DNA from 4 places in the Streptomyces sp. NPDC093071 genome. Region 2 is predicted to be linked to each of the others. Evidence: riboswitches for the same ligand, from Rfam matches in the RefSeq annotation. Region 2 holds a riboswitch; each other region holds the start of a gene.
What was found. Region 2 has a riboswitch for cyclic di-AMP ahead of ACIQD7_RS26510 (transglycosylase family protein). Riboswitches for the same ligand answer to the same signal wherever they lie in the genome.
Positions count from the first base shown of each region.

Region 1 (7,067 bases), on a different contig from region 2:
GCCGCGACCGGCACCCTCACCGACGTCAAGCACGTGGTGGTCCTCATGCAGGAGAACCGAAGCTTCGACCACTACTTCGGCACCCTGCGCGGGGTGCGGGGCTTCGCCGACCGCGCGGCGGGCAACCTGCCCGGCGGCTGGGGGACGTTCAACCAGCCGCACCTCGGCGGCCGCCAGTACCCCTGGAAGCTCAGCGACACCCCGCCGGCCGGAGGCGTGGACGGGGAGACCCTCGCGCAGTGCAACGGCGACCTGCCGCACAGCTGGACCTCGCAGCACGCGGCCTGGAACAAGGGGCGCCTCGACAACTGGGTGACGGGCGTGGGCAACGTCCGCACGCTCGGCCACCTCGACCGCGAGGACATCCCCTTCCACCACGCGCTCGCCGACCACTACACGATCTGCGACGCGTACTTCTGCTCGGCGCTCAGCGCCACCGGACCCAACCGGACCTTCCTGTGGAGCGGGAAGATCGACGCCTCCAGTAAGGACGGCGGCGAGGAACGGGGCCTGACCTGGGAGACGTACGCGGAGGCGCTCCAGCGCGCCGGGGTGAGCTGGAAGGTCTACCAGAACGCCCAGGACAACTACGGCGACAACGGCCTCGCGTACTTCAAGAGGTTCACCGACGCGCGGCCCGGGGACCCGCTGCACGACCGGGGCATGGGCTCGGTCCCGAAGGCGACCGGCTCGACCCCGGACGACATCGCGGCGGCGATCCGCGCGGACGTCCTGGCGGGGACCCTGCCGCAGGTGTCGTGGGTGGTGGCGAGCGAGGCGTTCTCCGAGCACCCCTACGCGCCGCCCGGGGACGGCGCGCACTTCGTCGACCTCGTCTACCGGGCCCTGGCCGCGAACCCCGAGGTGTTCGACTCGACCGTGCTGTTCCTCAACTACGACGAGAACGACGGCTTCTTCGACCACGTGCCGCCGCCGGTCGCCCCGCCGGGCACACCGGGCGAGTACCTCGACGGCGTGCCGATCGGCCTGGGCTTCCGCGTCCCCATGCTTGTCATGTCCCCGTGGACCCGGGGCGGCTGGGTGAGCTCCGAGGTCTTCGACCACACCTCCGTGCTGCGCTTCCTGGAGACCTGGACGACGGCCCTCGGCACCCCGGCCGCCTGTCCCCACATCAGCGCCTGGCGGCGGAAGGTGACGGGCGATCTGACCGGCGTCTTCGACTTCGCCCGCCCGGTGTACGGAGTGCCCGCCGGACTTCCGTCGACGGCGAAGGTGATCGGGCAGGCCACCTGCAAGCCGCTGCCGAACCCGGTCCCGCAGAACAACGCCCTGCCCGCGCAGGAACCGGGCACCCGGCCGGCACGCGCCCTGCCGTACCAGGTGAACGGCAACCTGGACCGCTTCGAGTTCGGCTCCGGCGGCAAGATCCTGGCCTGGTTCTCGATGACGAACCGGGGGACGGAGGCCAGGCGGGCCGCGCACTTCTCGATCCACCCGCACCAGCACCGCGACACGGCCGCCTGGCAGTACACCGTGGACCCCGGGGGCACGGCCTCCGACTTCTTCAACATCGGCACGGGCTCGGGGTCCGGGAAGTACGACATCTCGATGATGGGACCCAACCGGTTCCTGCGCCGGTTCATCGGCGACGCCTCCAAGGCGGGCAAGGACGTCGAAGTGGCGGCCCGGTTCGCGACCGAGCCGGGGACCGGGAAGACGGCCCTCTGGCTCAGGATGACCAACGCCTCCGCCGGGCCCGTCACCTTCACGATCCGCTCCAATGCCTACCGGACGGACGGGCCGTGGACGTACACGGTGCCGGCGGGCTCCGCCACCGAGGACTTCTTCAACGCCGTCGCGTACCACCGGGGCTGGTACGACTTCACGATCACCACCGGCGTCGACGGGACCTGGTCGCGCCGGTACACCGGCCACATCGAGACCGGGGCGCCGAGCGTCAGCGGCTGAGTCCGGCGGCCCGGGCGCGGTTTCCCCGTGTCCCGGGCCCCGGGCGTCAGCGGCCTGCGTGCGCGGCGCGGCGGGCCGTGGCGTCGAGGAGGGCGAGCGCGTCGCCGGCCGTGCGCCCCGGGGCCCGGTTCCAGGGGCCGATGAGGTCCCGCCATCCCCGCGACCGCAGCTCGGTCATGATCCAGGCGGCCGCCTCGTTCATGGTGTCCGCACCGCCGTAGCCGAGGCGGTGGGCGGCGAGGAGCGCCCCGCAGACACAGCGGGCCCCGCGCCTGTCGCGCAGCTTGTACGGGGCGTTCTGCCAGCCCCACTCGGTCAGCACCAGACGCGCGTAGCCGAGGTGGACCGAGGGGCGCAGCTCGACCCCGCCGATGCGGCGCCAGGCGTGCAGGCGGTCCGGCAGTACGGCTCCGATCCGGCCGGGGAGGCGGCGCTCGACGGGGGCCGGCGCCGGGAGCGCGTCGAGCGCCTCGGCTACGAGCCGGTCCACGGGCACGCTCAGCAGGTCCCGCCAGTCCCGCCCCTCCCCCGGCGACGGCGACCCGGGGGCGGGCGCGAGGGGCTGCGGGGCGGGCGCAGGCGACCCGGGGGCTAGCGCGAGCGGTTCGGGGGCGAGTGCGAGCGGTTCCGGGGCGGGTGCGAGCGGTTCCGGGGCGGTCCAGTCGGTGACGATCCGCTGCCAGACGGCGCTCTCGTAGAGGGCGGCGGCCTCGCGGTCGAGGGTGTCGGGGGTGAGCTGGGGGGCGGCGGGGGGCATCGGGCGGCTCCTGGGTCGGGCACTCCATCCTTCGACAGGAATGTCGGCTTTGCGCGCTTTGCCCTTGAGTGGCACCGGATGCCACCCAAGACGACCCATCGACCCCGAAAACCCCACTCGACAGTTTTTCGCCCTATTTACCCATCAATGGAATTACATCGCATATTCGGACATAACCCACCGGGTGACGCGACTCACTCCGCACGGCCCGCCGCACGGCGCCGACCTCTCCCGCCCCGTACCGCACAAGGAAGTTCGGCGCCTTTCCGGGCCGACCGATCTTGAATTCCCCGAATTCGGTGATCCTTTTACCCGTGCCGCCGCTCTGATCCTCTTGTTATTCGCCGCATTACTGGCCTACGGTCACCCCCATTCGAGCGGAACGCCTAATCCTGCCACCGCTCGGAAACCTCCCTTTTCACCCGACGGCAGGAGCGGGGGACCCACGAATACGCCGGTCCGGTGATCCGGAACGGCTCGGGGTGCAGCCGCGTGCGCGCGGCCGGACATCTCCCGTCCGAACCCGACAGCTCACCTCGTAGGCGCCGGAGAGGAATCCGTCATGCCTGCACACGGTAAGCACCGCCGCCCCCGCCGCAGCCGCGTCTCCCGTGGTCTCGCACTGGTCGGCACCGGTGGAGCCGCGCTGTCCCTGCCCCTGATCGCCCCCGCCACGGCCGGCGCCGCGCCCGCCGCCGGCGCCCCGGAGATCGCCGCCAAGACCTTCGCCGCCCCCGCCGCCCCGGTCGCCGCCAAGGCCCCGGCCGCCCCGGCGACCGCGCGCACCTACACCGTCGTGAGCGGTGACTCGCTTTCCCTGATCGCCCACAAGAAGGGAATTCAGGGAGGCTGGAAGAGCCTTTACCGCGCCAACCAGAGCGCCGTGGGTGACAATCCGTCACTCATCCACCCCGGTCTGGAACTGACGATTCATCGGGGTTCCGCCAAGGCCGTCCCCTCTCAGGCGAAGACGCAGGAGAAGGCGGAGCGAAAGGCCGAGCGCAAGGTCACCGCGAAGGCGGAGAAGTCCAGCACGACCGACCGGGCGAGCCGCTCCGAGCGCCGCGCGACCGCCCCGTCCACCGGCAGCGCCACGGGAGCCTCCGCCGCCGCCCCGGCCGCTGCCGCCGCTCCGGCCGCCGCTCCGGTCGCCGCCACCCAGTACGCCGACAACCTCGACGGCTGGATCCGGCAGTCGCTGGACATCATGGCCCAGCACGGCATCCCCGGTTCCTACGAGGGCATCCACCGCAACATCATGCGCGAGTCCTCCGGAAACCCGCAGGCCATCAACAACTGGGACATCAACGCCGTCAACGGCACCCCCTCGAAGGGCCTCCTCCAGGTCATCGAGCCGACCTTCCTGGCCTACCACGTGCCCGGCACGTCGATGGACCTGTACGACCCGGTCGCCAACATCACCGCCGCCTGCAACTACGCGGCCGACCGCTACGGCTCCATCGACAACGTCAACGGGGCGTACTGACCGTCGTCAACGGGGCGCACCGGTGCCCTGACGCCGGAAGTGTCCGGTGAACCAGGAGGTGGCGAGCTCCGCCACCTCCTCCAGGGCACCGGGCTCCTCGAAGAGGTGGGTGGCCCCCTCCACCACGGCCAGCCGGTTCTCGCAGCGCAGCAGCGCCCCGGCCCGCCGGTTGAGGTCCAGGACCAGCGGGTCGTCGCCGCCCACCACCAGGAGGGTCGGGGCCCGCACCCCGGCCAGGCGGTCGGCCGCGAGGTCCGGCCTGCCGCCGCGCGAGACGACGGCGGCGACGAGGGACGCGGGGTCGCCCGCCGCCCACAGCGCGGCCGCCGCTCCCGTACTCGCGCCGAAGTAGCCGAGCGGGAGCCCCGCGACGTCGGGCCGCTCGGCCAGCCGTTCCGTGGCCCCGGCGAGCCGATCCGCGAGGAGCGGGGTGTCGAAGACGTGCGCCCGGTCGGCCGCCTCGGCCTCGCTCAGCAGGTCGAACAGCAGGGTCCCGAGACCGGCCCTGTTCAGCTCCGCGGCGACCGCCCGGTTCCGGGGGCTGTGGCGGCTGCTGCCGCTGCCGTGGGCGAACAGGACCAGGCCGGCGGCCCCCTCGGGCACGGCGAGCCTCCCCGCGAGGGTGGCGCCGCCGACCGGGAGCCGTACGTCCGCGTCCCGGACGACGGGGTCGCGCGCGGCCCGGCTCCGGTCCAGACAGGCGATCACCTCGTCGTCCGGCGTCTGCGGGAACTCCCGGTAGAACTGGCCGACGGCGTAGAACCCCTCCGGGGTGCGGACGCTGACGGTCTCGTCGGCCTCGCCGCCGAGGCGGGCGGTCCAGCCGGGCGGCGCGACCGGCACCGCGAGGACGATCCGGGCGGCGCCCCGGGCACGGACCACCCGGCAGGCCGCCAGGGCCGTGGCGCCGGTGGCGAGCCCGTCGTCGACGACGAGGACCGTCCGTCCCTCCAGGGGCAGGGGCGTCCGGCCGCCCCGGTAGCGGCGGGTGCGCTGGTCCAGCTCGGTCAGCTCGCGCTCCTCCACGGCGGCCAGCGCGCGGTCGTCCACCCCGGCCTCGTGGAGCACCCGGTCGTTGAGCACCCGCACGCCGCCCTCGCCGATCGCGCCCATCGCGACCTCCGGCCGGTGGGGCACGCCCAGTTTCCGGACGAGACAGACGTCGAGCGGGGCGTCGAGGGCGTCGGCGACCTCGACGGCCACCAGCACGCCGCCGCGCGGAAGGCCGAGGACCACGACGTCCTGGCCCTTGAGGTGGTCGAGCCGGGCGGCGAGCTGCCGCCCCGCGTCGCTGCGATCGCTGAAGAACATGGTCCGACGCCCTTCCGCCCGGGCGGGCCCGGGGAGGAACGCGGTGCCCGTCCCCTGCCCGTCCCTCCAGGGTAGACGCGTCGTCCCGCCCCGCCCGGCCGACAGGGGCGGGACGGCGAGGGGCGGGCCCGGATGACTCGGACGGCTGAAGCAGTTCGGACGGCTGAGGCGGCTCAGGCCGCGAGGAAGGCCTCGATGGCCTCGGCCAGGGCTTCCGGGGTCTCCTCGGGGACGTAGTGCCCGGCGTCCTCGATGACTTCGAGGCGCGCGTTCGGGTACCAGCGCAACCAGGTTCCCTCCATCGCCTCGGTGCCGAGCGCCGGGTCGTGCGCGCCGACGACGAGGAGGACGGGCGTGGGGTTGTCGCGGACCCGCTCGTGGAAGTCGGCGCGGGACCAGGAGTCCAGGTAGGCGCGGAAGGCCGTGGCGGAGGAGCGGCTGAGGGAGCGGTCGACGAGCGTGCCCAGCCAGGCGTCGTCGTACCGGCCGCCGGTGGTGTGGTCGATGATCGCGCGCCGGTTGGCCGGTTCCCCGGCGGCTCCGGCGAAGAGCTCCCAGGACTCCCCGTCGAGGGGGAACCCGGCGGCGGAGACCGGCGAGACGCCGATGAGCGAGCGGACGCGGCCGGGCGCTTCGAGGAGCATCAGCTGGGCCGCCTTGCCGCCCATCGAGTGGCCGATGACGGAGAAGGAGTCCCAGCCGAGGTCGTCGGCGACCGCCAGGGCGTCGGCCGCGACCTCCTCCATCGTGTAGGCGCCCTCGTGGTCGAGGGCCTCGCCGTAGCCGCGGCAGTCGACGAAGGCGTAGGTGCCGACGGCGCCGTCCAGATGCGCGCGCAGCGGGGCGAAGCTGGTGCGGTCGCCGAACCAGTTGTGGAGCACGAGGGCCCTTTCCGGCCCTTCGCCGTGGACGTCGTACGGAAGAACCCGGCCCGTCATCGTGCCCCCTGGTCGCGCGGTGGCGCCGCCGCGCGTGGACGGCGGCGGTCGACCACCGAGTGTGACGGTCCGGACGCGCGAGGTCAACGACGTCGTGCGGGAAGGGCCCTTCCGGGATGCGGGGGCTTCGGCTCCGGGGGCATCCTTGCTGTGTGACCTCGCACGGCGCTTCCGGCCCCGGCCCGGCGGGCGGCACCGGGCGTCCGTCCGGGAGCGGACCCGGCGACGAGCCCGCTTCCGTCGCCCTGACGTGGGCGCTCGCGGAGGCGGCGCTCGGCGCCGTGGAGGAGGTCGGCGGATACGCGGGCGGGGTGTACCTGCGCTCCGAGACGCCCGGCCTGCTGCGGCTCGCGGTCCTCGTGGGGCTGCCGGGGCCGCTGTTCCGTCCGTGGTGGCGGATGCACACCAACCGGCCCTTCCCGGTGGCCGAGGTCCACCGCTCGGGCCAGGCCGTCCACCTCGCCGACGCCGAGGACGCGATGCGGCGCTTCCCCCAGCTGGTGGCGAGCCTGCCGTTTCCCTTCGCCTCCCTGTACGCGCCGGTGATCGCGGGCCGCGAGCGCTTCGGCGTGCTCGTGGCGCTGCGCGCGCCCACCCCGGGCGTGCCGGTGGACGCGCGGGACCGGAGCCGGATGACGCGGGGCGC
Region 1 is NZ_JBIVPH010000007.1:235,880-242,946, reverse strand. It holds gene ACIQD7_RS25620 (phosphocholine-specific phospholipase C) at 1-1,929, shown strand, start outside; gene ACIQD7_RS25615 (hypothetical protein) at 1,976-2,686, opposite strand; cyclic di-AMP (ydaO/yuaA leader) riboswitch at 3,060-3,244, shown strand; gene ACIQD7_RS25610 (transglycosylase SLT domain-containing protein) at 3,249-4,172, shown strand; gene ACIQD7_RS25605 (phosphoribosyltransferase family protein) at 4,179-5,483, opposite strand; gene ACIQD7_RS25600 (alpha/beta fold hydrolase) at 5,657-6,421, opposite strand; gene ACIQD7_RS25595 (SpoIIE family protein phosphatase) at 6,574-7,067, shown strand, end outside.
Region 1: linked by a shared signal. The riboswitch ahead of ACIQD7_RS25610 (transglycosylase SLT domain-containing protein) and the one ahead of ACIQD7_RS26510 (transglycosylase family protein) in region 2 are both predicted to bind cyclic di-AMP.

Region 2 (7,067 bases):
CAGGTCGTCGCCGACGAGCTGGACCTTCTCGCCGAGCTTCTCGGTGATGACGTTCCAGCCGGCCCAGTCGTCCTCGAACAGCGGGTCCTCGATGGAGACCAGCGGGTACGCGGCGACGAGCTCCTCGTAGTACTCGGTCATCTCGGCGGCCGAGCGGGCCTTGCCCTCGAACTCGTACTTGCCGTCCTTGTAGAACTCGGAGGCGGCGACGTCGAGCGCGAGCGCGATGTCCTTGCCGGGCACGTAGCCGGCCTGCTTGATCGCCTCGAGGATGAGGTCGAGCGCCTCGCGGTTGGAGCCGAGGTTCGGGGCGAAGCCGCCCTCGTCGCCGAGGCCGGTGGAGAGGCCCTTGGACTTCAGGACGGACTTGAGGGTGTGGTAGACCTCGGTGCCCCAGCGGAGGGCCTCGGAGAAGGACTCCGCGCCGATCGGGGCGATCATGAACTCCTGGATGTCGACGTTGGAGTCGGCGTGCGACCCACCGTTGAGGATGTTCATCATCGGAACGGGCAGCAGGTGCGCGTTCGGGCCGCCCAGGTAGCGGAAGAGCGGGAGGTCGCTGGCCTCGGAGGCGGCGTGCGCGACGGCGAGGGAGACGCCGAGGATGGCGTTGGCGCCGAGCGAGGACTTGTCCGGGGTGGCGTCCAGGTCGAACATGGCCTGGTCGATCAGGCGCTGCTCGGTGGCGTCGTAGCCGACGAGCTCCGGGCCGATCTGCTCGATGACGGCGAGGACGGCCTTCTCGACACCCTTGCCCTGGTAACGGTTCGGGTCACCGTCGCGAAGCTCCAGGGCCTCGAACGCACCGGTGGAGGCGCCGGACGGAACGGCAGCACGGCCGGTGCTGCCGTCGTCGAGGCCGACCTCGACCTCGACCGTGGGGTTGCCTCGGGAGTCCAGGATTTCCCGGGCTACGACGACGTCGATGGACGGCACGAGCATCTCCTTCTGGGATGTGACGCTGGATGTGACGCAGGGCCTGTGCTGGGTCGCTCGGCCTTGCGACAAGAGCCTAACCGCCCCGGAGGCTCCGACCGGCCGGGCGCCCGCCCCCTGGGACGAAAAAGGACCCAAGGGCACGCACAACGGGGCGAAGGGCCCCAGATCTACTGGGCGGTAACCATCAAGTGGGTCGCGGAGGGGCTCCGGAGCCCCCTCGATACCCGCAATGCACAGCCCTCTCAATAAGGGGAACCCCGGTCCGGCGCGCACGGGGAAGCGCGCACCGGACCGGGGTGGTCACCGCGGGAGGGTCGTCGGGGGCGCGTGAGCCGCCGGACTCACGCGACCCGCCGGGCTCACTTCAGGTGGAGCTGCTGGCCCGGGTAGATCAGGTCGGCGTTCTCGACGACGTCCTTGTTCAGCTCGAAGAGCTGGGCCCAGCCGCCCTTGACGCCCTGGGCGTCGGCGATCTTGCTGAGGGTGTCGCCGGCCACGACCTTGTACTCGCCGTCGCCCTTCTTGACCGTCTTGCCGGTCGGGGTGGTGACGGTCTTCTTGGCGGCCTCGGGGGCGGCCTGGCGCTCCTTCTTCGGGGCCTGGCGCTGCTCGCTGCGGGTGGTCGGCTGCTCGGCCTTCCGCTCCTGCTTCGGCTGCTCCTGCTGCGGAGCGCTCTCGGCGGCGCCGCCGTCGTACGAGGCGCCGGAGAGGCCCACGCCGCAGCTCGGCCAGGCGCCCTTGCCCTGGCCCGCGAGGACCTTCTCGGCGATGGCGATCTGCTGGGACTTCGACGCCTGGTCGGCGGTGGAGGCGTAGGCGGTGCCGCCGTACGCGGCCCAGGTGGAGGCCGAGAACTGCAGGCCGCCGTAGTAGCCGTTGCCGGTGCTGATGGACCAGTTGCCGCCGGACTCGCACTGGGCGACGCGGTCCCACTCGGAGGACGTGGCGGCCGAGGCGGTGCCCGCGGTCATCAACGGGGCGGCGACGGCGATGCCGGTGACGCCGACGAGCGCGGCGAGCTGGGTGGCCTTGGAGGGACGGCGGTGTTTGCCCTTGACGGAAAACAGCATGGGGATTCTCCTCACCGACGCCTGCGAGGTGAGCTGTCGGGTTCGGGCCGAAGAGTTGCCCGGCCGCGTGTCCTAGCACGCGGCTTCACCCCAAGCCGGTCGTCGGCCGTCCGTCTCGACGGCCGGGGCCGGCACTTACCTTGGGTCCCCCGCTCCTGCCTACGGCGCTTGCGCGACGACTGTTCCCATCGGCCGACGGCAGGATTCGGCGTTTCGGTCGACGGGGCCCGCGGTGGCGAGCGGTGACGACCGTAGACACAGAACCCTCCGAAGTTCAAAGAGGCTCATACGACGAATTTCGCCTCTTCTTGCCCTTCGGAGGGGACTGTTTGCGCAGGTGAGGAGTGACGGAAGCGGAGTTTGCGGGCGCTGTGGGCCAGTTGGGGCAAAGAGACCCATGTCTCACTCGCCCGGAACCGGACATAAGCCGTCGAACTACCCCTCCGCCGGGACCGAACCCTTCGTCAGGTCGAGGTTCTGACCAGGGAGGATGAGGTCCGGATCGGTGCCCACGGTCCGCTTGTTGGCGTCATAGAGGGCGGTCCACCCTCCGGGCAGTTCGTTCGCCTGGGCGATGTCCGAAAGGCTGTCACCCGGACGCACGACGTATTCACCCGAAGAGCCCTGGCTGTCCGTTGCGTCCGAATTCTTCGCTTCGTCAGCAATCGGGGTCGAGTCAGGCTCTTCGGAAAGCTTGTCCTTGCCCGAGGCATGTCTACCGGATTCGGTGGAGCTGTCCGGCTTGTCGGTTTCATCCGGGGCGGCATCGCCCCGGTGCTTGCCCGTACCGGGCTCGGTCGACGACCCCTCGTCGCCCGGGACACCGGGCGTCACGGGCGCCACGGAGCCGTCGGGGGCGACCGGGACCGTCGGGTCGGACGGGTCGGACGGGAGCGTCGGGTCCGCCGGGTCCGCCGTCCCGGTCGATCCGGACGGCGCGGACGGCGTGGCGGGGGCGGTCGGCGCGGTCGGGTCCGCCGGGGTGGCGGGAGCCGTCGATCCGGCCGGCGCGGACGGGGTGGCCGGAGCGGTCGTCGGGACGGAGGCCTTCGGCGTCCCGGTGGACGGCGTGGTCGCGGAGGCGGCCGGCGAGCCGGAGTTCCAGCTCGACTCGGGGACGGGCGCCACGGAGGGCGCCGGGGCGGTGGCCGGACCCGGGTCCACCCCGGTGGGCTTCCCGTCGTTCGTCAGACCGGCGATCGGGGCGCAGGTGGCCCAGGCGTCGCTGCCCTTGGCGAGGGCCTTCTCGGCCACCGCGATCTGCTGGGCGCGGCTGGCCAGGTCGGGGCTGGGCGCGTACGCCAGGCCGCCGTGCCGCTCCCAGTCGCCCTGGGTGAGCTGGAGGCCGCCGTACATCCCGTTTCCGAAGTTGGCGCTCCACTGACCGCCGGACTCGCACTCGGCGACGCGGTCCCACGTGGCGGCGTCGGCGGCGGACGCGGATCCGGTGGCGAGCAGGGGCAGCGCCATGGCGGATCCGGTCACGCCCGCGGCGACGACGATGGCGGGGGCCTGACGGGGGCGACGGTGTCGTCCGTTCCCGGAACGCATAGGTACGCCTTTCGCGTGACGGCTGAGACTGCGGCGAAACGTAGCGGCATTCGAACGTCCGTCACAAGTCGATGGCCACTCGATCACATGAAGATCACATTTCTGACGGTCCGTTAGTGTGCGAGAGGGGTACGGAAGGGGAGAACTCCACCGGAAGCGTGCGCAAACCGCGCATGATGAGCCCGCCGCGCCACCGGAGTTCGGCCGGATCGGCGGCGAGCCGCAGGTCCGGCAGACGGGTCAGGAGGGTGGCGAGCGCCGTCTGTCCTTCGAGGCGGGCGAGGGGCGCGCCGAGGCAGTAGTGGATGCCGTGGCCGTAGCCGAGGTGCTGGTTGTCGCGCCGGGCGAGGTCGAGCACGTCGGGCCCGTCGAACCGCTCCGGGTCGCGGTCGGCGGCGGCGAGCACCACGAGCACCGGGTCGCCCGCCGGGATCTCCTGCCCGCCGATGGTCAGGGCCCGCGTCGCGTACCGCCAGGTCGCCATCTCCACGGGCCCGTCGTACCGCAGCAGCTCCTCGATCCCGGTCTCCAGGAGGCCGGTCTCCCCGGCGGCGAGGGAGGTCTGGAGGAGTCCCCTCTGTACGGGATCGCGGAGCAGCGCGTACAGACCGTTCCCGATCAGGTTGACCGTGGTCTCGAAGCCCGCGAAGAGGAGGATGAAGGCCATGGCGGCGGCCTCGTTCTCGGTGAGGTGCTCGCCGTGGTCGGAGGCCTTGATGAGCCCCGAGATCAGGTCGTCCCCCGGCGCCTCGCGCTTGCGGTGGATCAGCTCCGCGAGGTAGCCGCGCATCCTCTTCACCGACCGGGCGACGCCGCCGCGCGGGCCCCCGCCGTGCCGGATCATCATCCCGGCCCAGTCCCGGAAGTCGTCCTGGTCCTCCTCGGGCACGCCGAGCAGGTCGCAGATGGCGTAAATGGGGAGCGGGAAGGCGAACTCGTGGATGAGGTCCGCGCTCCCCTTCTCCGCGAACGCGTCGATGAGCCGGTCGGTCAACTCCTGGACGCGCGGGGCGAACTCGGCGACCCGGCGCGGGGTGAACGCCTTCGACACGAGCCGCCGGAGCCGGGTGTGGTCGGGCGGGTCGATGTTGAGCAGATGGGTCATCAGCTCGGCCTTGCGCTCGCCCGGAATGCCCGTCTTGCCCTTGGCGTGCGGGGACTCGTCGTGGTGCGCCGGGTTCTTCGACAGCCGCTGGTCCGCGAGGGCCTGCCGGGCGTCCGCGTACCGCGTCACGAGCCAGGCCTCGACCCCGCTGGGCAGCGTCGTCCGGTGCACGGGCGCGTGCTCCCGCAGCCAGGCGTAGGCGGGGTACGGATCGGTGGCGAACTCCCAGGTGAAGAGCGCGGGAGCGGGGTCCCTGCCGGGGGCGGGGTTCGCGTCGGGGGCCGGGGCCGCCCCGGAGGTCGGGCAGGAGGTCGGTGCGGGGTGCGGCGCGGGGTCCGGGGCGGTGCTGTCACTCACCCCCCGACCGTACAGCGCGCCCCCGCGCGCCCCCGGCGGCCCCGTACGGGACGGCCCGCACCTCCGCGCGTCCCGGCGGCCCGGACCGGACGGCCCGTGCCCTCACCGGGCCCGGCCCTCCCCTCTGTACGGCCGTACGGCGCTACCGCCTCACAGCCCCTCCGCCGCCCTGATCGCGTCCCGGTACGTCCGGGCAGCGGCCCGCAGCGCCGTCTCCGGGTCGACGCCCGCCGCCTCCGCGCGGGCCGCGAGGGCCAGGAGTTCGTAGCCGACGCCCCCGCCCGCCGGGACGGGCACGTCGAGGCCGGCCGACCGGACCCGGCCCGCGAGCTTCGCGGCGAGCGCGAGGCCGGGCTGGCCGAGCGGCACGCCGTCGGTGACGGACTCCCGCCGCTTCTCGACCGCCTTGGTCCGCTGCCAGTGGGCGTGGACCTCCTCGGGGGTCTCGGCGGTCGCGTCCCCGAAGACGTGCGGATGGCGGTGGATCAGCTTCTCCACGAGGGCCCCGGCCACGTCGTCCACGGAGAACGGATCCTCCGGGTCCTCCTCGGCGATCCGGGCGTGGAAGACGACCTGGAGGAGGACGTCGCCCAGCTCCTCCCGGAGCGCGGTCCTGTCCCCGTCCTCGATCGCCTCCACCAGCTCGTACGCCTCCTCGATGGCGTACTTCACGAGCCCCTCGTGGGTCTGCGCCGAGGTCCAGGGGCACTCGCGCCGGACCCGGTCCATGACCTGGACGAGGTCGAGGAGGCGGGCGCCGGGCAGGTCGTACGAGCCCGGCAGCAGTTCGAGCTCCGGCATCGCGATCCGGCCGGAGCCGGCGAGCCGGGCGAGGCCGTCGGTCAGGCGCCGGTCGCCCTCGCCGGAGGCGAGGAGCAGGACCGTGCGGCCCCCGGCGCAGGCCCCGACCAGCTCCTCGGCGGTGGGCAGGGCGTGCTCGACGGCGACGTCCGCCTCCCGCAGGTACGGCAGCTGGGGGTGGTGTCCGTCGGGGCAGAGCACCCGGTCGGCGGCGTGCAGCGCCTGCCACGCGGGCCAGGACAGGAGTCCGGGGGCCACGCGGTGGCTGGCGGTGAGCAGGACGATGCGGCCGGGGCTTTCGGAAGTCACCCCCCGAACCTACCCGGCCTCAGGCGCCGGTCCCGACGGCCTCCGGGGCCTTGCTGATCTGCCGCAGCCAGGGCGTGGAGGCGGCGGCCAGCCGGATCTGGGCGTCGTCCCAGGCGCCGAAGCGCGGGTTCACGTCGATGGCGAGGTCCTTGGAGGCCGCGGTGAAGACGTCCGTCAGCTTCTTCTGGCCCTCGGGGCTGTCGTCGGCGCCCACCTCGGCGGCGATCTTGTTGAGGAGGACGTTGCGGCGGACGACGCCGTCGATCTGGCCGGGGGCCACGCCCTGCTCCTGGAGGAGGGCGGCGGCGAGCCGGTCCTCGCCGCCGCTCTGGCGGACGAAGGCGGTGCGGGTCTGCTGGAGCTCGGCGCGGCTGGCGGTGACGCCGTTGTCGCGGGCGACCTTCTCGACGACCCGGTCGAAGATCATGCTGTTGAGCTTGCGGCGGCTGAGGTCGCCGGTGGCCGCGACGAGCTGCGCGGACTCCGGGGAGGCCGCCTGCGCGTCCCGGACGTCCTTCACCTGCGCCTGGAGGCTGGCGACGTCGATGCGCTCGCCGCCGACGACGGCCGCGGCCCCCGGGTGGGCGTCGTTGCCGCAGGCGGTGAGCAGCGGGGCCGCCGCGAGGAGCGCGGCGGAGACGGCGAGCGCCGTGCGGCGGTGCGTGCGGGGCTGCGTGCGGCGGAGCGTGCGGCGGTGCAAAGGAGCCTCCCGGGCTGGTCGTGCGTCAGTTGAACGACCTTGCGGTGATCGATGGTAGGGAGTCGCCGGGGCCGGAGCCACTACTTCGGAGCGACTGTTTCCCACAACGACTCACCCGTCACCCGGGTGTCGGCCCGCCCCGCCCGTTCCCCTCCTTCGCCCCCGGTCTCCTTCAGCAGGTAGTGGGGGCGGCGCTTCACCTCGTAGTAGATGCGGCCGACGTACTCCCCGATGA
Region 2 is NZ_JBIVPH010000008.1:157,674-164,740, reverse strand. It holds gene eno (phosphopyruvate hydratase) at 1-942, opposite strand, end outside; gene ACIQD7_RS26510 (transglycosylase family protein) at 1,299-2,009, opposite strand; cyclic di-AMP (ydaO/yuaA leader) riboswitch at 2,013-2,230, opposite strand; gene ACIQD7_RS26505 (transglycosylase family protein) at 2,445-3,494, opposite strand; gene ACIQD7_RS26500 (cytochrome P450) at 3,655-5,022, opposite strand; gene ACIQD7_RS26495 (nucleoside triphosphate pyrophosphohydrolase) at 5,173-6,132, opposite strand; gene ACIQD7_RS26490 (SurA N-terminal domain-containing protein) at 6,152-6,832, opposite strand; gene ACIQD7_RS26485 (glycosyltransferase family 2 protein) at 6,913-7,067, opposite strand, start outside.

Region 3 (7,067 bases), on a different contig from region 2:
GGCGGCTCTTCGCCGCGATGGGCTCCCGCCGCCCCTGTTTCGCGATCGTCTGCTCCGACCACGGCACCGCGTACGGGGAGGACGGCTTCACCGGTCACCGGCTCGGCCACGAGGTCGTGTGGACGGTGCCGTACGCGCAGTTCGTCCTGCCGGGTCCCGACGGGGAGGCCGCCGCGTGAGCACCACCGACCACGCCCGGGGAGGCCGCCGCGTGAGCACCCCTGTCGCCGCCCCCCGCCCGTACCGCAGCTACGTCTACGCCTATCCGCACAAGACGGCCTACCGGGAGCTGTCCGAGCCCCCGGAGCTCGCCGCGCTCTGGGCCGGGGAGCCGAAGGACGCGCTCTCGCTCTACGCGCACGTGCCGTTCTGCGAGGTCCGCTGCGGCTTCTGCAACCTCTTCACCCGGATCGGCGCCCCCGGCGAGCTGACCACCCGCTATCTGGACGCCCTCGACCGGCAGGCGACCGCCGTGCGCGAGGCGCTCGGGGACGGGGAGCCGGTGCGGTTCGCCACGGCCGCGTTCGGCGGCGGCACGCCCACCTTCCTCACCGCCGCCGAGCTGGAGCGGCTCTGCGACATCGCGGAGAAGCGCATGGGGGCGGACCTGCGGGCGGTGCCGCTGTCCGTGGAGACCTCGCCCGCGACCGCGACCGCCGACCGGCTCGCGGTGCTCGCGGAGCGGGGCGCGACCCGGCTGAGCATCGGGGTGCAGAGCTTCGTGGAGGCCGAGGCGAGGGCGGCGGTCCGGCCGCAGCGCCGCGCGGACGTCGAGGCGGCGCTCGGCCGGATCCGGGACACCGGCGTCCCCGTGCTCAACATCGACCTGATCTACGGGATCGACGGGCAGACCGAGGAGTCCTGGCGCCGCTCGCTGGACGCGGCCCTGGCCTGGCGTCCGGAGGAGCTGTACCTGTATCCGCTGTACGTCCGGCCGCTGACCGGTCTGGGCCGGACGCCCCCCGAGGACGACCGGGAGTGGGACGGGCGGCGGCTGCGGCTCTACCGCCACGGCCGGGACCACCTCCTGGCCCACGGGTACGAGCAGGTGTCGATGCGGATGTTCCGGCGGCGGGACGCGGCGCCGCTCGGTCCGGACGACCACGCGTGCCAGACGGACGGGATGATCGGCCTGGGCTGCGGGGCCCGTTCGTACACCTCGGCCCTGCACTACTCCTTCGACTACGCCGTCGACATGCGGGAGATCCGCTCGATCATCGACGCCTACACGGAGACCCGCGACTTCTCGCGCGCCCGGGTCGGCCGGTGGGTGGACGCCGGGGAGGCGCGGCGGCGCCATCTGCTGCAGTCGCTGCTCCAGGCGGAGGGGATGCCGGTCGCCGGGTACGAGGAGCGGTTCGGGTCCTCGCCGTTCGCGGACTTCCCCGACGAGCTGGGGCTGTTCGAGGCGCTCGGCTGGCTGGACGGGGAGGCGCCGGAGGGGCTGCTGCGGCTCTCGCCGGAGGGCCTGGCGCACTCGGACGGGCTGGGTCCCGAGCTGTTCTCCCCCGGGGTGCGGGCCGCGATGGCCGCGTACGAGCCGAAGTAGGGGGCGGCCGTGGACCTCACTCTGCTCTACCGGGGGCCGCTGTCCTCCTGCGACTACGACTGTCCGTACTGCCCCTTCGCCAAGCGCCGGGACAGCCGCGAGCGGCTGCGCGCGGACCGGGAGGCGCTGGAGCGGTTCACCGGGTGGGCCGCCGCGCAGACCGGGGACCGGCTGCGGATCCTGTTCACGCCGTGGGGCGAGGGGCTGGTGCGCTCCTGGTACCGGCGGGCGCTGGTCGACCTCTCCCGGCTGCCGCACGTCGAGCGGGTGGCGATCCAGACCAATCTGAGCTGCCGGACCGACTGGCTGGCGGAGGTGGACCCGGAGGCCGTGGCGCTGTGGTGCACGTACCACCCGGGGCAGACGCCGTACGAGCGCTTCCTCGCCAAGTGCCACGACCTGGCGGGGCGGGGGGTCCGGTTCAGCGTCGGCGTGGTGGGGCTCCCCGAGCACCGGGAGCACGCCCGGCGGCTGCGGGACGCGCTGCCGCCGCACGTGTACCTGTGGGTGAACGCGGCGGAGGGGCACGCGTACACCGACGAGGAGGCCGACGGGTGGACGGAGCTCGACCCGCTCTTCCCGTACAGCCGGCATCCGCACCGCTCGGCGGGGCTGCCCTGCCGCACCGGCGAGTCGGTGATCTCGGTGGACGGCGGGGGGACGGTGCGGCGCTGCCACTTCGTCAAGGCCGAGCTGGGGAACCTGTACGACGGTTCGTACCGCGCCGCCCTGCGTCCCCGCGCCTGCCCCCTCGCCGTCTGCGACTGCCACATCGGCTACGTCCACCTGGAGACGCTGCCGCTGTACGACGTGTTCGCGGGCGGGGTCCTGGAGCGGATCCCCGCCGCGCCGCCCGCTACAGGGGCATGAGGTCCCCGAGGGGCATCAGGTCGGGGCGCTTGGCCTCGACGTGGTCCCCGGAGCTCTCGCCGCGCAGCCGGCGCCCGATCCAGGGGACGAGGTACTCCCGCGCCCACTGGATGTTGTCGCGGCGGACCTCCAGGGAGCCGCGCGGCGGGACCGGCGGCCACGCCTGGTCGGGGTCGGCGGGCACCGGCAGGCCGAGGACCTGGGCGGCGCGCAGGGCGACCCGGGTGTGTCCCTCGGGCGAGAGGTGCAGCCGGTCGCCGTCCCAGGCCCGCCGGTCCTGGACGGACTTCAGCGACCACAGGTCGAGGACCGGGCAGCCGTGGCGGTCCGCGATGGCCCGGACGTGCGCGGTGTAGGTGGCGATCTTGCCGCGCAGGTGCCGGAGCACGGGGACGTCGCGGGTGTCGAAGCCGGTGGTCACCATGACGGTCCCGACGGCGGAGGTGAGTTCGGCGACGGCGCGCTCGAAGCGCTCGGCGACGTCGTCCGGGTCGGTGCCGGGACGGATGATGTCGTTGCCGCCCGCGCAGAAGGTCACCAGGTCGGGGGCGAGTTCCTTCGCCCGGGGGACCTGTTCCGCCACGATCTGGTCGAGGAGGCGCCCGCGTACGGCCAGGTTGGCGTAGCGGAAGGCGTCGTGCTCCGGCAGCTGGTCGGCGAGCAGGACCGCGAAGCGGTCCGCCCAGCCGACGTACGTCCCGTCGGGGCCGGGGTCTCCGACGCCCTCGGTGAAGCTGTCACCGATCGCCGCGTACGACCCGAATGCGTTCTTGTCTCTTGATCTCGAATCGTCTGCCACGGGGGCACATCCTTCCCTTTCGCGTGTGACCTACGCGACCGTAAGGAGGGGTTGACGACGGGTGACATATGCCACCGATAAAGATTCGCCCAAGTCGGAATAGGCCGACGGCCCGGCACGGAATGTGCCGGGCCGTCGGAAAGGGTGTCCCCTGCGGTGCGTCAGACGGAGACGCCGTGCTGGCGCAGGTAGGCCAGCGGGTCGACGTCCGAGCCGTAGTTCGGCGTGGTGCGGATCTCGAAGTGCAGGTGCGGGCCGGTGGAGTTGCCGGTGGAACCGGAGAGGCCGATCTGCTGCCCGCCGCTGACGCTCTGCCCGGCCGAGACCGAGAGGGAGGAGAGGTGGGCGTACTGCGAGTAGTTGCCGTCCGCGTGCTGGATGACGACCTCGTTGCCGTACGAGCCGCTCCAGCCGGCGGAGACGACCGTGCCGGCGCCGACGGCGCGGACGGTGGTGCCGGAGGAGGCGATGAAGTCGACGCCGGTGTGGTAGCCGGAGGACCACATGGAGCCGGAGGCGCGGTACGGGGTGGAGAAGCCGCCGGTGACGGGGGCGACCCAGCCGGACGAGGAGGCGGTGGAGCCGGTGGAGCTCTCGGCGGCCTTCGGGGCGGCGGTGGTGGCCGGAGCGGCGGCGCGGCGGCTCTCGCCGCGGGAGGCGCGGGGGGCGTCATCGCCGTTCTTGCCGGACTCCTGGGCGCCGGGCGCGCTCTTCGGGCCGGCGGGGGCGGAGCCCTTGGCACCGATGGTGAGCTTCATGCCGGGCAGGATGAGGGAGGGGTCCGCGCCGATGGTCCGGCGGTTGTCCTCGTACACCTTCTGCCAGCCGCCCTCCAGGTGGTGGTCGGCGGCGATCTTCGACAGGTAGTCGCCGGGGACGACGGAGTACGTCCGGGGGCCGGTCGTCGCGGCGGGCTTCGCCGGGGCGGCCTTCGCCGCGACGGCGTGCGCGGTGACGGCGGACTGGACGGAGGCGGTGGCCGGGGCGGCCTGCTCGGCGGCGTGGGCCCCGGTGGCGCCGAGGAGCGGGAGGGCGACGACGGCGCCTCCCGTACCGGCGGCGGCGAATCCGCGGGTGAGGGGGTTGCTCTTGGGACGGCGGTGCTTACCCTTCGCGGGCATGGCGAATCCTCTCCGGCGCCTGCGAGGTGAGCTGTCGGGTTCGGACTGGAGATGTCCGGCCGCGCTCTCGCGCGGCTTCACCCCGAGCCGTCCTGCATCGCGGGACCGGCGTACTTCCTGGGTCCCCCGCTCCTGCCACGCATGGGATGGGTGGAATTCCGGGCGGTGGCAGGATTAGGCGGTCCGTCCGGATTGACCGTGACGCTAGACGAGCGGGGTCGGCGCGAACAAGCCGCTGTTTTGTCCCGGCATTCCGCCCTAGATCGTTCCCCCGGGATTCCGGTCACCCTCCGTGGATGACGGTCCTTCGACTCCCTTTTCCCGTAAGGGGATTGCGGCGGACCTCCGGCCACGATCCGTCACTTCTATGACCCTGCTCACGCGCCGAAACCCATCTCATCCGTAAACAGGGCGCGTTATATCCAACGTGCCAATTCGGACAGATTGCCCATTCCCGTCCGAGGGGATGCGCCGGGTCCTTCCCGTCTGGATGATTGCCCCAGGAACCGATTTCTCGTCGGGCACCCGAACGCCGACTCTCCAGGAGCATCCGTGACGCAGCAGCTGCCGCAGGTCCCGCCCATCGAAGCCGCCGAGCCCGAGCTGGCGGAGGTCCGCAACTTCCGGGACGTGGGCGGCCTGCCGACGACGGACGGGCGGGCGGTCCGCCCCGGCCGGCTCTTCCGCAGCGGCCACCTCGCCCACGCGACCGAGAGCGACGCCGCCTTCCTCGCCGGCCTCGGGCTGCACACGGTCTTCGACTTCCGCAACGAGGCCGACCGGCGGATCGAGGGCCCGGACGTCGAGCTGCCCGGCGTACGGAACGTGAACATACCCCTCAACGACCCGGCCGACGGCAAGGAGTTCTGGAAGCTGGTGCGCGACGGCAACACCGCGCAGCTGCGGGAGATCCTCGGCGAGGGCAAGGCCGCGGCCCGAATGTCCGATTCGTACCGGCGGATGGTGGTCGAGCGGACGGCGGAGCACAGCCGGATCCTGCACTCCATGGCGGAGGAGAGCGTCCCGGCCCTGATGCACTGCGCGGCGGGCAAGGACCGGGCCGGGCTCGCCGTCGCGATCACCCTGCTCGCCGTCGGGGTCGAGCGGACGGCGATCGAGGCGGACTACGTGAAGTCGAACGAGCCGCACCGCCGCTACAAGGTGCGCCGCAGCTCCACCGCCCCGGACGCCATGGGGCCCGAGGTGATGGAGCTGCTGAGCCCGCTCTTCGACGCACGGGCGGAGTACCTGCTGGCGGCCTTCGAGACGATCGAGACGACCTGGGGCTCGGTGGACGCCTACTTCTCCGGGGGTCTGAAGCTGTCCCCGGAGACCCGCGAGCGGCTGCGGGAGCGCCTGGTCACCGAGGCGTAGGAGGCGCGACGCCTCCCGGGGTCCTACTTGGCGCCCATCGCGAAGAGCAGGTAGAGGAAGCCGGCGAAGAGGTGACCGGCGATCAGGTAGGCGAAGAGACGGAGCACCAGGCCCTTGGGGAACTTGCCTTCCCCGCGCTCCTCGCCGGTGACGGGTGCGGACTTCTCGGACATGTCGGTCCTTTCCTGAAGAATCGTCACAGAAGAATCGTTACGGCGGATCATTGCTGCGGACCGTCACAGACGATCGTTACGGCGGTCAGCGCCGGTGCGGGGTCCCGTCGCCGAGGCACAGCTCGGCGACGGGGCTCTGCAGCAGGGTGTGGACGAAGAGCAGCTCGGCCCCGCCGGGGGTGGCGGCACCGATCCGGTGCGGGGTGAGCGAGTCGAAGTGCGCGCCGTCCCCGGGATCGAGGACGTGGACCGCCTCGCCGAGCGCGAGCCGCACCCGGCCCTCCAGGACGTGGATCCACTCCTCCCCCGGGTGCACGCGCACGATGTCGGCCCGGGTGGCGTACGGCACGTGGACCCGCAGGCACTGGAGGGCGCGTCCGGCGCCGCCCGCCTGGCGGTAGATCCAGCCGTCGGCCTCGACGGGTTCGGAGCGGCCGGCCCGGACGACGGGGTCGCGCTCGGGGGGCGCCTCTCCCAGGAGTTCGGAGACCGTCGTACCGTAGATGCGGGAGAGGGCGAGCAGCATCGGCAGCGAGGGCTGCCGGTTCCCCGTCTCCAGGCGCGAGAGGTGGGCCGGCGAGAGGCCGGCCCGCTGGGCGGCGGCCTCCAGGGTGAGCCCCCGGCGGCGGCGCAGGGCTCGCAGCTGCGGGGCGACGTCGGGCAGGACGCCGGAGGTGGCGGGATCCGGGGAGGTGTCCCCGGGGACGTGGTCCATGCCCCCATTCCGCCAGGATCGTGCCTCTGAGGCAAGTTTCTTGCCCCAGAGGCAAAACCCGGAGGGTCGTTTCCCGTCAGCGCTGCGCGACCGCCTGTTTGACCAGGGTCTTCCCGAAGTCCCACATCAGGCCGCCCCCGCCGTGGGCCTCGTCCATGACCGCCGTGAAGGCGGTGACGAACCGGTCCACGTCCGCCTCGTCGACGACGAGCGGCGGGATCAGCTTGATCACCTCCAGGTGGTCCCCGGAGACCTGGGTGAGGATCCTGTGCCGCTGGAGCAGCGGGACGACGACCATCTGGGCGAAGAGGCCCTTGCGGGCCGCCTGGAGCACCGTCCAGCGGCCGCGCAGGCCGAGCGAGGACGGCCGGCCGAATTCGATGCCGATCATCAGACCGCGCCCGCGGACCTCGTGGAGCAGCTCGTACCGGGGCACCAGCTCCTTCAGGCGGCCGGAGAGCAGGTC
Region 3 is NZ_JBIVPH010000001.1:474,036-481,102, forward strand. It holds gene ACIQD7_RS01895 (STM4013/SEN3800 family hydrolase) at 1-179, shown strand, start outside; gene ACIQD7_RS01900 (STM4012 family radical SAM protein) at 212-1,549, shown strand; gene ACIQD7_RS01905 (STM4011 family radical SAM protein) at 1,559-2,419, shown strand; gene ACIQD7_RS01910 (SGNH/GDSL hydrolase family protein) at 2,406-3,218, opposite strand; gene ACIQD7_RS01915 (peptidoglycan DD-metalloendopeptidase family protein) at 3,380-4,339, opposite strand; cyclic di-AMP (ydaO/yuaA leader) riboswitch at 4,343-4,502, opposite strand; gene ACIQD7_RS01920 (tyrosine-protein phosphatase) at 4,892-5,713, shown strand; gene ACIQD7_RS01925 (DUF6126 family protein) at 5,737-5,886, opposite strand; gene ACIQD7_RS01930 (helix-turn-helix domain-containing protein) at 5,972-6,601, opposite strand; gene ACIQD7_RS01935 (aspartate aminotransferase family protein) at 6,678-7,067, opposite strand, start outside.
Region 3: linked by a shared signal. The riboswitch ahead of ACIQD7_RS01915 (peptidoglycan DD-metalloendopeptidase family protein) and the one ahead of ACIQD7_RS26510 (transglycosylase family protein) in region 2 are both predicted to bind cyclic di-AMP.

Region 4 (7,067 bases), on a different contig from region 2:
CCGCCTCCCCGCCCGTCGCGCGGCGGGGCAGCCGGATGTTCGCCCCCGGGGAGGGGCCCCTGCCCGATCCCGCCGGGTCGCACCACGAGCGGCGGATCCGGAGTTTCCAGCCGCGGCGCAGCCGGGTGACCGCCGGGCAGGCCGAGGCGATGCTGAAGCGGTGGCCCGACTGGGGCCTGGACATCGACGGCAAGCGGGTCCTGGACCTGGACGAGATGTTCGGCGGGCTCCCGGTCGTCCTGGAGATCGGCTTCGGGATGGGCGAGGCGACCGCGCAGATGGCGGCCGCCGACCCCGGCACCGGCATCCTCGCCGTGGACGTGCACACCCCCGGCCAGGGCAATCTGCTCGGGCTCGCCGACCGGAACGGCCTCACCAACGTCCGGGTGGCCAACGGCGACGCGATCATCCTGCTCCGCGAGATGCTCGCGGGCGACTCCCTCGACGGCTGCCGGGTCTACTTCCCGGACCCGTGGCCCAAGGCCCGGCATCACAAGCGGCGGCTGATCCAGCCCGAGTTCCTCGGCCTCCTCGCGACCCGGCTCAAGTCCGGCGGCGTGCTGCACTGCGCCACCGACTGGGAGGAGTACGCGGAGCAGATGTTGGAGGTGCTCACCGCGCACCCGGACTTCGAGAACACGCAGGCCGACGGCGGTTACGCGCCCCGCCCCGGCTTCCGGCCCCTCACCCGCTTCGAGGGCCAGGGGCTCGACAAGGGGCACGTCGTCCACGATCTCCTCTTCAGGAGGAAGTGAAGGCGAGCGGGCGGCTCGTAAGTGCGTCGCCCGCTGTCCGTGCCGGTGGTTAGGGTCGCTCACGTGTCGAACCCCGCCCCCGCCGAAACCGGACCCGAAACCGGACACGGCCCCGGAACCGAAGCCGCCCCCGTGCCCCACCGGGACACCGAGGAACCGGCCTTCCCCGCCGCGGCCGACCGGTCCCAGTGGCGCTACCGGCCGCGCCGGGCCTTCTGGCGCAGCCGACTGGTCCGTGCGATATGCCTGGTCACCGTGCTCGCGATCTGCGCCCTGGTCATCCTGGCGCTGGTCCGCGAGCAGACGGGCACGCAGGGCTTCCTCGTCGGCCTGGCCCTCGCCGTGCTCCCCGTACCGCTGCTGATGGCGGCGTTCCGCTGGCTCGACCGGGTCGAGCCAGGACCCTGGAAGAACCTGCTCTTCGCCTTCGCGTGGGGCGCCTTCGCCGCCGCGCTGGTCGCGATCCTGGCGAACTCCTTCGCGGTCCGCTGGATCGCCACGGCCACCGCCGACCCGGACTCCGCCGACCACCTCGGCGCCACCGTCATCGCCCCGGTGGTGGAGGAGAGCGCCAAGGCCGCCGCGATCCTGCTGCTCTTCCTCTTCCGGCGCCGGAACTTCGGCGGGCTCGTCGACGGGGTGGTGATCGCCGGCTTCACCGCGACCGGCTTCGCCTTCACCGAGAACATCCTCTACCTCGGCAACGCCTTCGGCGAGGACCAGGAGGTCGGCGCCACCGGCATCGGCATGGTGACCGCCGGGACCTTCTTCGTCCGGGTCGTGATGTCGCCGTTCGCGCACCCGCTGTTCACCGTGCTCACCGGCCTGGGCTTCGGCTTCGCCGCGCTCGCCCCGCGCGGGAAGCGGCTGCGGAAGGTGCTGCTTCCGCTCGCCGGGCTGCTGCTCGCCATGGGAATGCACGCCGCCTGGAACGGCTCGGCCACCTTCGGCGGCCCCTGGATCTTCTACGCGGTGTACGGGGCGCTCATGATGCCGGCCTTCGGCCTGCTGACCTGGCTCGCGATCTGGAGCCGGCAGCGGGAACTGCGGACGGTATCGGGGGAGCTCCCGGCGTACGCGGCGGCCGGCTGGCTCTCCCCCGCCGAGCCGCTCGCGCTCTCCTCGATGCGGGCCCGGCAGCTGGCCCGCGCCTTCGCCGCCCGGACGTACGGCAAGGAGGCCGCCCGGGCGGTCGGCGAGTACGAGTCCTTCGCGACCACCCTGGCGTTCCTGCGGAACCGGGCCCGGCGCGGCACCGCCGGGCCCGACTTCGCGGCCCGCGAGCAGGAACTCCTGCACCACCTGTGGCAGCGCAGGGCGGTCGCCTCGCCCGCGCTGACGTACGCGGCGCGGGCGACGGGCCGGGCGTGGACGCCGCCGCAGTACCTGGACTACGGCGGCTACAACCCGTACCGCAGTTAGCCCCGGGCTTCGGAGACCTCGGAGGTCTCGGTCAGGAGCGTCAGCTCCTCCTCCGTGAGCTTCAGGTCGGCGGACGCGACCAGGGCCGGGAGCTGTTCGACCGTACGGGCCGAGGCGATCGGCGCGACGACCGTCGGCCGGGAGGCGAGCCAGGCGAGGGCGACGGAGGCGGGCTCGGCGCCGTGCGCCCCGGCGACCGCGTCGAGCGCGGAGAGCACGGCCCGGCCCCGCTCGGTGTCGAGGTGCCGGCCGGCCCCGGCGGCGCGGGCGCTGTCGACGGTGGTGCCGGGGCGGTACTTGCCGGTGAGGAAGCCGGAGGCCAGGCCGTAGTACGGGACGGCGGCGAGTCCGGCCCGCTCGGCGGTCTCCAGGAGCGGGCCCTCGTAGGTCTCGCGGGAGACCAGGTTGTAGTGCGGCTGGAGGGCGACGTAGCGGGCGAGGCCCTCGGCCTCGGCGAAGTCGAGGGAGGCGCGGAGCCGCTCCGGGGAGATGTTGGAGGCGGCGACGGCCCGTACCTTACCCTCCCTCACCAGCTGGTCGAGGGCGGTGACGATCTCCTCGACGGGGACGGACTCGTCGTCGAAGTGGGTGTAGTACAGGTCGATGCGGTCGGTGCCGAGGCGGCGCAGGGACTCCTCGGCGGCGGCCTTGATCGTGGGGGCGGAGAGCCCCTTGAAGCGGGGGTGGGAGCCGACCTTGGTGGCGACGACGACGTCGTCGCGGTTGCCCCGGGAGGCGAGCCAGCGGCCGATGACGGTCTCGGACTCGCCGCCCTCGTTGCCCTCGGCCCACACCGAGTAGACGTCGGCGGAGTCGACGAAGTTGCCGCCCGCGGCGGCGTAGGCGTCGAGGACGGCGAAGGACTGCGCCTCGTCGGCGGTCCAGCCGAAGACGTTGCCGCCGAGGGCCAGCGGGAAGACGTGCAGATCGGACGTGCCCAGCGTACGGAGAGAAGTCATGGGGTGGACAACGGTCCCCGCCGCCGGGCGTATTCCGCGCGGATGGAGCATTCCGCGCGGGCGCGGAAGGGATCAGACGGTCAGGCCCTTGGAGCGCAGCCAGGCCGCCGGGTCGACGCCGTCGCCGCCGCCGGGGTGGACCTCCAGGTGGAGGTGGGCGCCGGAGACGTTGCCGGTGGCGCCGACGCGGCCGATCGTCTCGCCGGTGCCCACGGTCTGGCCCGCGGAGACCGTCATGGAGGAGAGGTGGCAGTACCAGACCTCGGTGCCGTCCTCCAGCTCCAGGACGATCCGGTAGCCGTAGGAGCCGGACCAGCCCGCCGACTTGACCGTGGCGCCGTGGACCGCCTTGAGCGGGGTGCCGGTGGGGGCGGCGAAGTCGAGGCCCGTGTGGTAGCCGGAGGACCACATCGAGCCGGACTGCATGTAGGTGGCGGTGAGGGAGTACGAGGAGAGGGGCATCGAGTAGCTCGCGGCGAGCTTGGCGAGGCGCTCGGCCTCGGCCTTCGCCCTGGCTTCCGCCTCCGCCTTGGCCTTGGCCTCCGCTTCGGCCTTCGCCTTGGCCTCGGCCGCGGCCTTCTCGGCGGCGTCGGCCTTGGCCTGCGCCTCGGCGGCGGCCTTCTCGGCGGCCGCCTTCTCCGCCGCGGCCTTCTCGGCGGCGTCGGCGGAGGCCTGCTGCTGCTCGGCCTGCTGGAGGATGCGGGCGCGCAGGGCCTCGCCCGCGTCGGCGGTGCTCGGGGCGTCCACGGTCGACAGGCTCGCGCGCGTGACCTGCCCGGACCGCGAGGCCCGGTCCTCGGCCTCGGTGGTGTACGTGGCGGAGGTCAGCGGGTTCGGGTTGGCGCGGTCCGCGGGGACCGTCTCCCGCTCTTCCTGCGCGGGCAGGAGCGCGCCGACGCCGGGGAGGTCGTGGGCGTCGGGCAGGTTGAGGTCGGGGAGGTCCGGGAGCGATATCGCGACCGGGGGCTTCTCCTGCGCGGTGGCGAGGCCGCCCGCGCCGACGGCCGCGATGACGCCGACGCCGAGGACGGTGGAGGAGCGGGCGAAGTTGGAGCGCTGCTTGACGACCCGGTGCCGGCCGCCGGAGCGGTTCTGGGCGCGGAGGGAATCCTCGGTGGGGTTCCACTCGGTGTCCGGGGCGGAGGGGGCCGCACCGCCGCCGAAGGCATCGAACGGGGCTTCGGGGGCAGGGGTGTTGGACGCCACGGAGGCGCGCTCCTTTCCTTCCTTCTCGCCTACCGGGTTAGCTGACGGGTTCGGAGCAGGAAGGTCTCCTACGGGCCCGGTCGCACGGGTGCGAAGGGCTCGATTCACCCCAAATGGTGGTTCCCCGGTTCCCTTGCGGGATTCGGCGCGTGCGCACGGTGCCGTCTCTTGCGACGGCTGGGACGACCGCGCTGCGTTATCGAACGTTAATAGACAGGGGGTCCCGATTCCAAGCCGTCCCCCTTGATCATTCATTGAATTGGTAGGGATTGGTCCGACTTGACCCCCCTTCAGCAAGGCCGGATCCCGGAGCCGCAAAACCCCCGCAATCTGACGGTTCATCAATTGTTATCGGAGGGAGACCTCTCGACTACCCCTGGTGACCGGGGCCGTCGGACGGCCGCCGACCGAATCCTCCGGGGAGCCGGTGACGGAGCCCGCCCGACGGCCGGTGACGGGGTCCGCCGGGCGGCACCACCGGCATCGTCCGGCGCCGCTCGGGCTGCCCCGCCGCCGGGCGGCTCAGTGCGAGCAGCGCCATGTCGTCCGTCGCCCCGCCGCCCGTGTGGAGCCGTACGTCGTCCACGAGCGCGTCGAGCACCTCCTCGGGACCGGGGAAGATCCGCCCGGCCAGCCGCTCCGCCGGGTCGTAGAAGACGCCCCACGCGTCCCGCGCCTCCGAGAGGCCGTCGGTGTAGAAGAGCAGCGTCGTGCCCGGCGGGTACGGCCGGGCCTCGGCGCGGTCCGGCCACGACGCCAGGTCCCCCATGCCGAGGGGCAGCGCCGGCCGGCTCGGGTCGACCGTCTCGACCCGCCCGTCGCCGTACAGCATCAGCGGGGACGGGTGCCCCCGGTTGACCACCCGTACGAAGCCGTCGAAGGTCCCGCTGCCGTCGGAGCGCGGGACCTCGGCCAGGACGGCGGTGGTGAACCCCTCGACGGCGTCGAGGCTGTCCCGGCGGGTGCCCTCCCGGTCCAGCGCCCGTTCGAGCCGCCGCGCCACGCCCTCCAGGGTCCGCTCCTGCTCGGCCGCCTCCCGGAAGGCGCCGATGACGACGGCCACGGCCTCGACCGCGTCCAGGCCCTTGCCCCGTACGTCCCCGACCACGAGCCGCACCCCGTACGGGGTGTCCTGCACGGCGAAGAGGTCGCCGCCGATGAACGCGTCCGCCTGCGCCGCCTCGTAGCGGGCCGCGCACCGGAGCCCGCCGATCCGCTCGGCGGGCGTCGGCAGCACCGCCTTCTGCGCGGTCTCCGCGATCACCCGCGCCGAGGCGAGCCGTTCGCCGCTGCGGCGCACCACCCGGTTGATGAGCAGGGCGAGCACGGAGACGGTGAACACGGTGAGGGTCTCGGCGACGGCCGGGGCCCGGGTGACGTCGTCGCTGAAGAGGTAGAGCCCGACCGAGGCGAGGACGGCGGCGATCCCGGTGAGGAGCGTCGTGATCAGGGGGAAGAAGGGCGCGGCGACCAGCGGGGCGGCGGCGAGCATCGGCGAGGCGGTGTACGGGGCGGGGGTCGACACGTCGAAGAGGACACCGCCCAGGATGATCAGCGGCGGCAGCGTCCGGAGGAACCAGCGGGCACGGTTGTACGGGGGACGGCCCTCACCGCCCCGCCTTCCTCGGCCCACCGCTCCTAGGGGGTGCCCCACCTGTTCTCTCCTGCCCGGTCCGCCCGGCCGCGGCCCCGTACCGCGCCCTTCCAGGGTGGCCGCCACCCGGGCGAACGGCGACTCCGCACGGCCGACTGGTGGACGGGGCGGGGGTCGGGGGTGGCTGAGGGGGCTAGGGGCGAGGGCCCGGGGGGCCGGGGCCGGGAGCGGGTGCCGGGGGGCCGGGGGCCGGGGCTACATGTTGCGTTCGGCGTAGATCGCCATCGCGTCCCGGACGAGAATCGCGGTGCCCTCGCCGTACCTGTCGTAGTTCTTGGTGAAGCGGGGGTCGTCGACGTACATCCGGCCGAGGCCGATCACGTACTCCTTGGTCGGCGCCGTGGTGGTCGACAGCCAGGCGACCTGGCGCCGCGCGAGCGCCTGCACCTCGTCGCTGTCCGCGGCCAGGCCGTCCCGCGCCGCCTTCCCGAAGTCGCGGGCGATCCCGGCCTGCTCCTCCATGAACGCCCGCTTCTGCACATCGTCCAGCGAGCGCCACCACCGGTCGCCCTGCTCGTACGCGTCGCGGCCCCAGCGGTGGGTGACCTCCTCCTCGTACCGCGTGTGGTCGAAGCCGTCGAACATCTCGTCCGCCATGAGTTCCTCTCCGTTCTCGGTCTTGTGGAGGGTGGTCCGCACCGACGCGATCTGGCGTCCGATGCGCTCGCGCTCCTGCTCCAGGAGGGCGAGGTGGGCGCGCAGGGCGACGGAGGTGTCCCGCTGACCCGCGAGGACCTCGGCGATGGCGGCCAGCGAGAGCCCCAGCTCGCGCAGCAGCAGGATCCGCTGCAGCCGCACGAGCGCCGCCTGGTCGTAGTACCGGTAACCGTTCGCGCCGATCCGGCTCGGCTCCAGCAGTCCGCGCTCCCCGTAGTGCCGGAGGGTGCGGCTGGTGGTGCCGGCCTTCTTGGCGATCTCCTGGATCGACCACTCCATGCCGAGAACGCTAGATCTTGACGTCGCGTCAAGGTCAAACGGAATCGCGCGCATCCGGGCGGGAACGACGAAGGCCCGGATCCAAGAGGATCCGGGCCTTCGTTCGCTACTGAGTAGCGGGGACAGGATTTGAAC
Region 4 is NZ_JBIVPH010000005.1:19,025-26,091, forward strand. It holds gene trmB (tRNA (guanosine(46)-N7)-methyltransferase TrmB) at 1-755, shown strand, start outside; gene ACIQD7_RS20825 (PrsW family intramembrane metalloprotease) at 819-2,177, shown strand; gene ACIQD7_RS20830 (aldo/keto reductase) at 2,174-3,136, opposite strand; gene ACIQD7_RS20835 (M23 family metallopeptidase) at 3,209-4,342, opposite strand; cyclic di-AMP (ydaO/yuaA leader) riboswitch at 4,354-4,500, opposite strand; gene ACIQD7_RS20840 (PP2C family protein-serine/threonine phosphatase) at 4,713-5,996, opposite strand; gene ACIQD7_RS20845 (MerR family transcriptional regulator) at 6,192-6,932, opposite strand; tRNA gene ACIQD7_RS20850 (tRNA-Met) at 7,047-7,067, opposite strand, start outside.
Region 4: linked by a shared signal. The riboswitch ahead of ACIQD7_RS20835 (M23 family metallopeptidase) and the one ahead of ACIQD7_RS26510 (transglycosylase family protein) in region 2 are both predicted to bind cyclic di-AMP.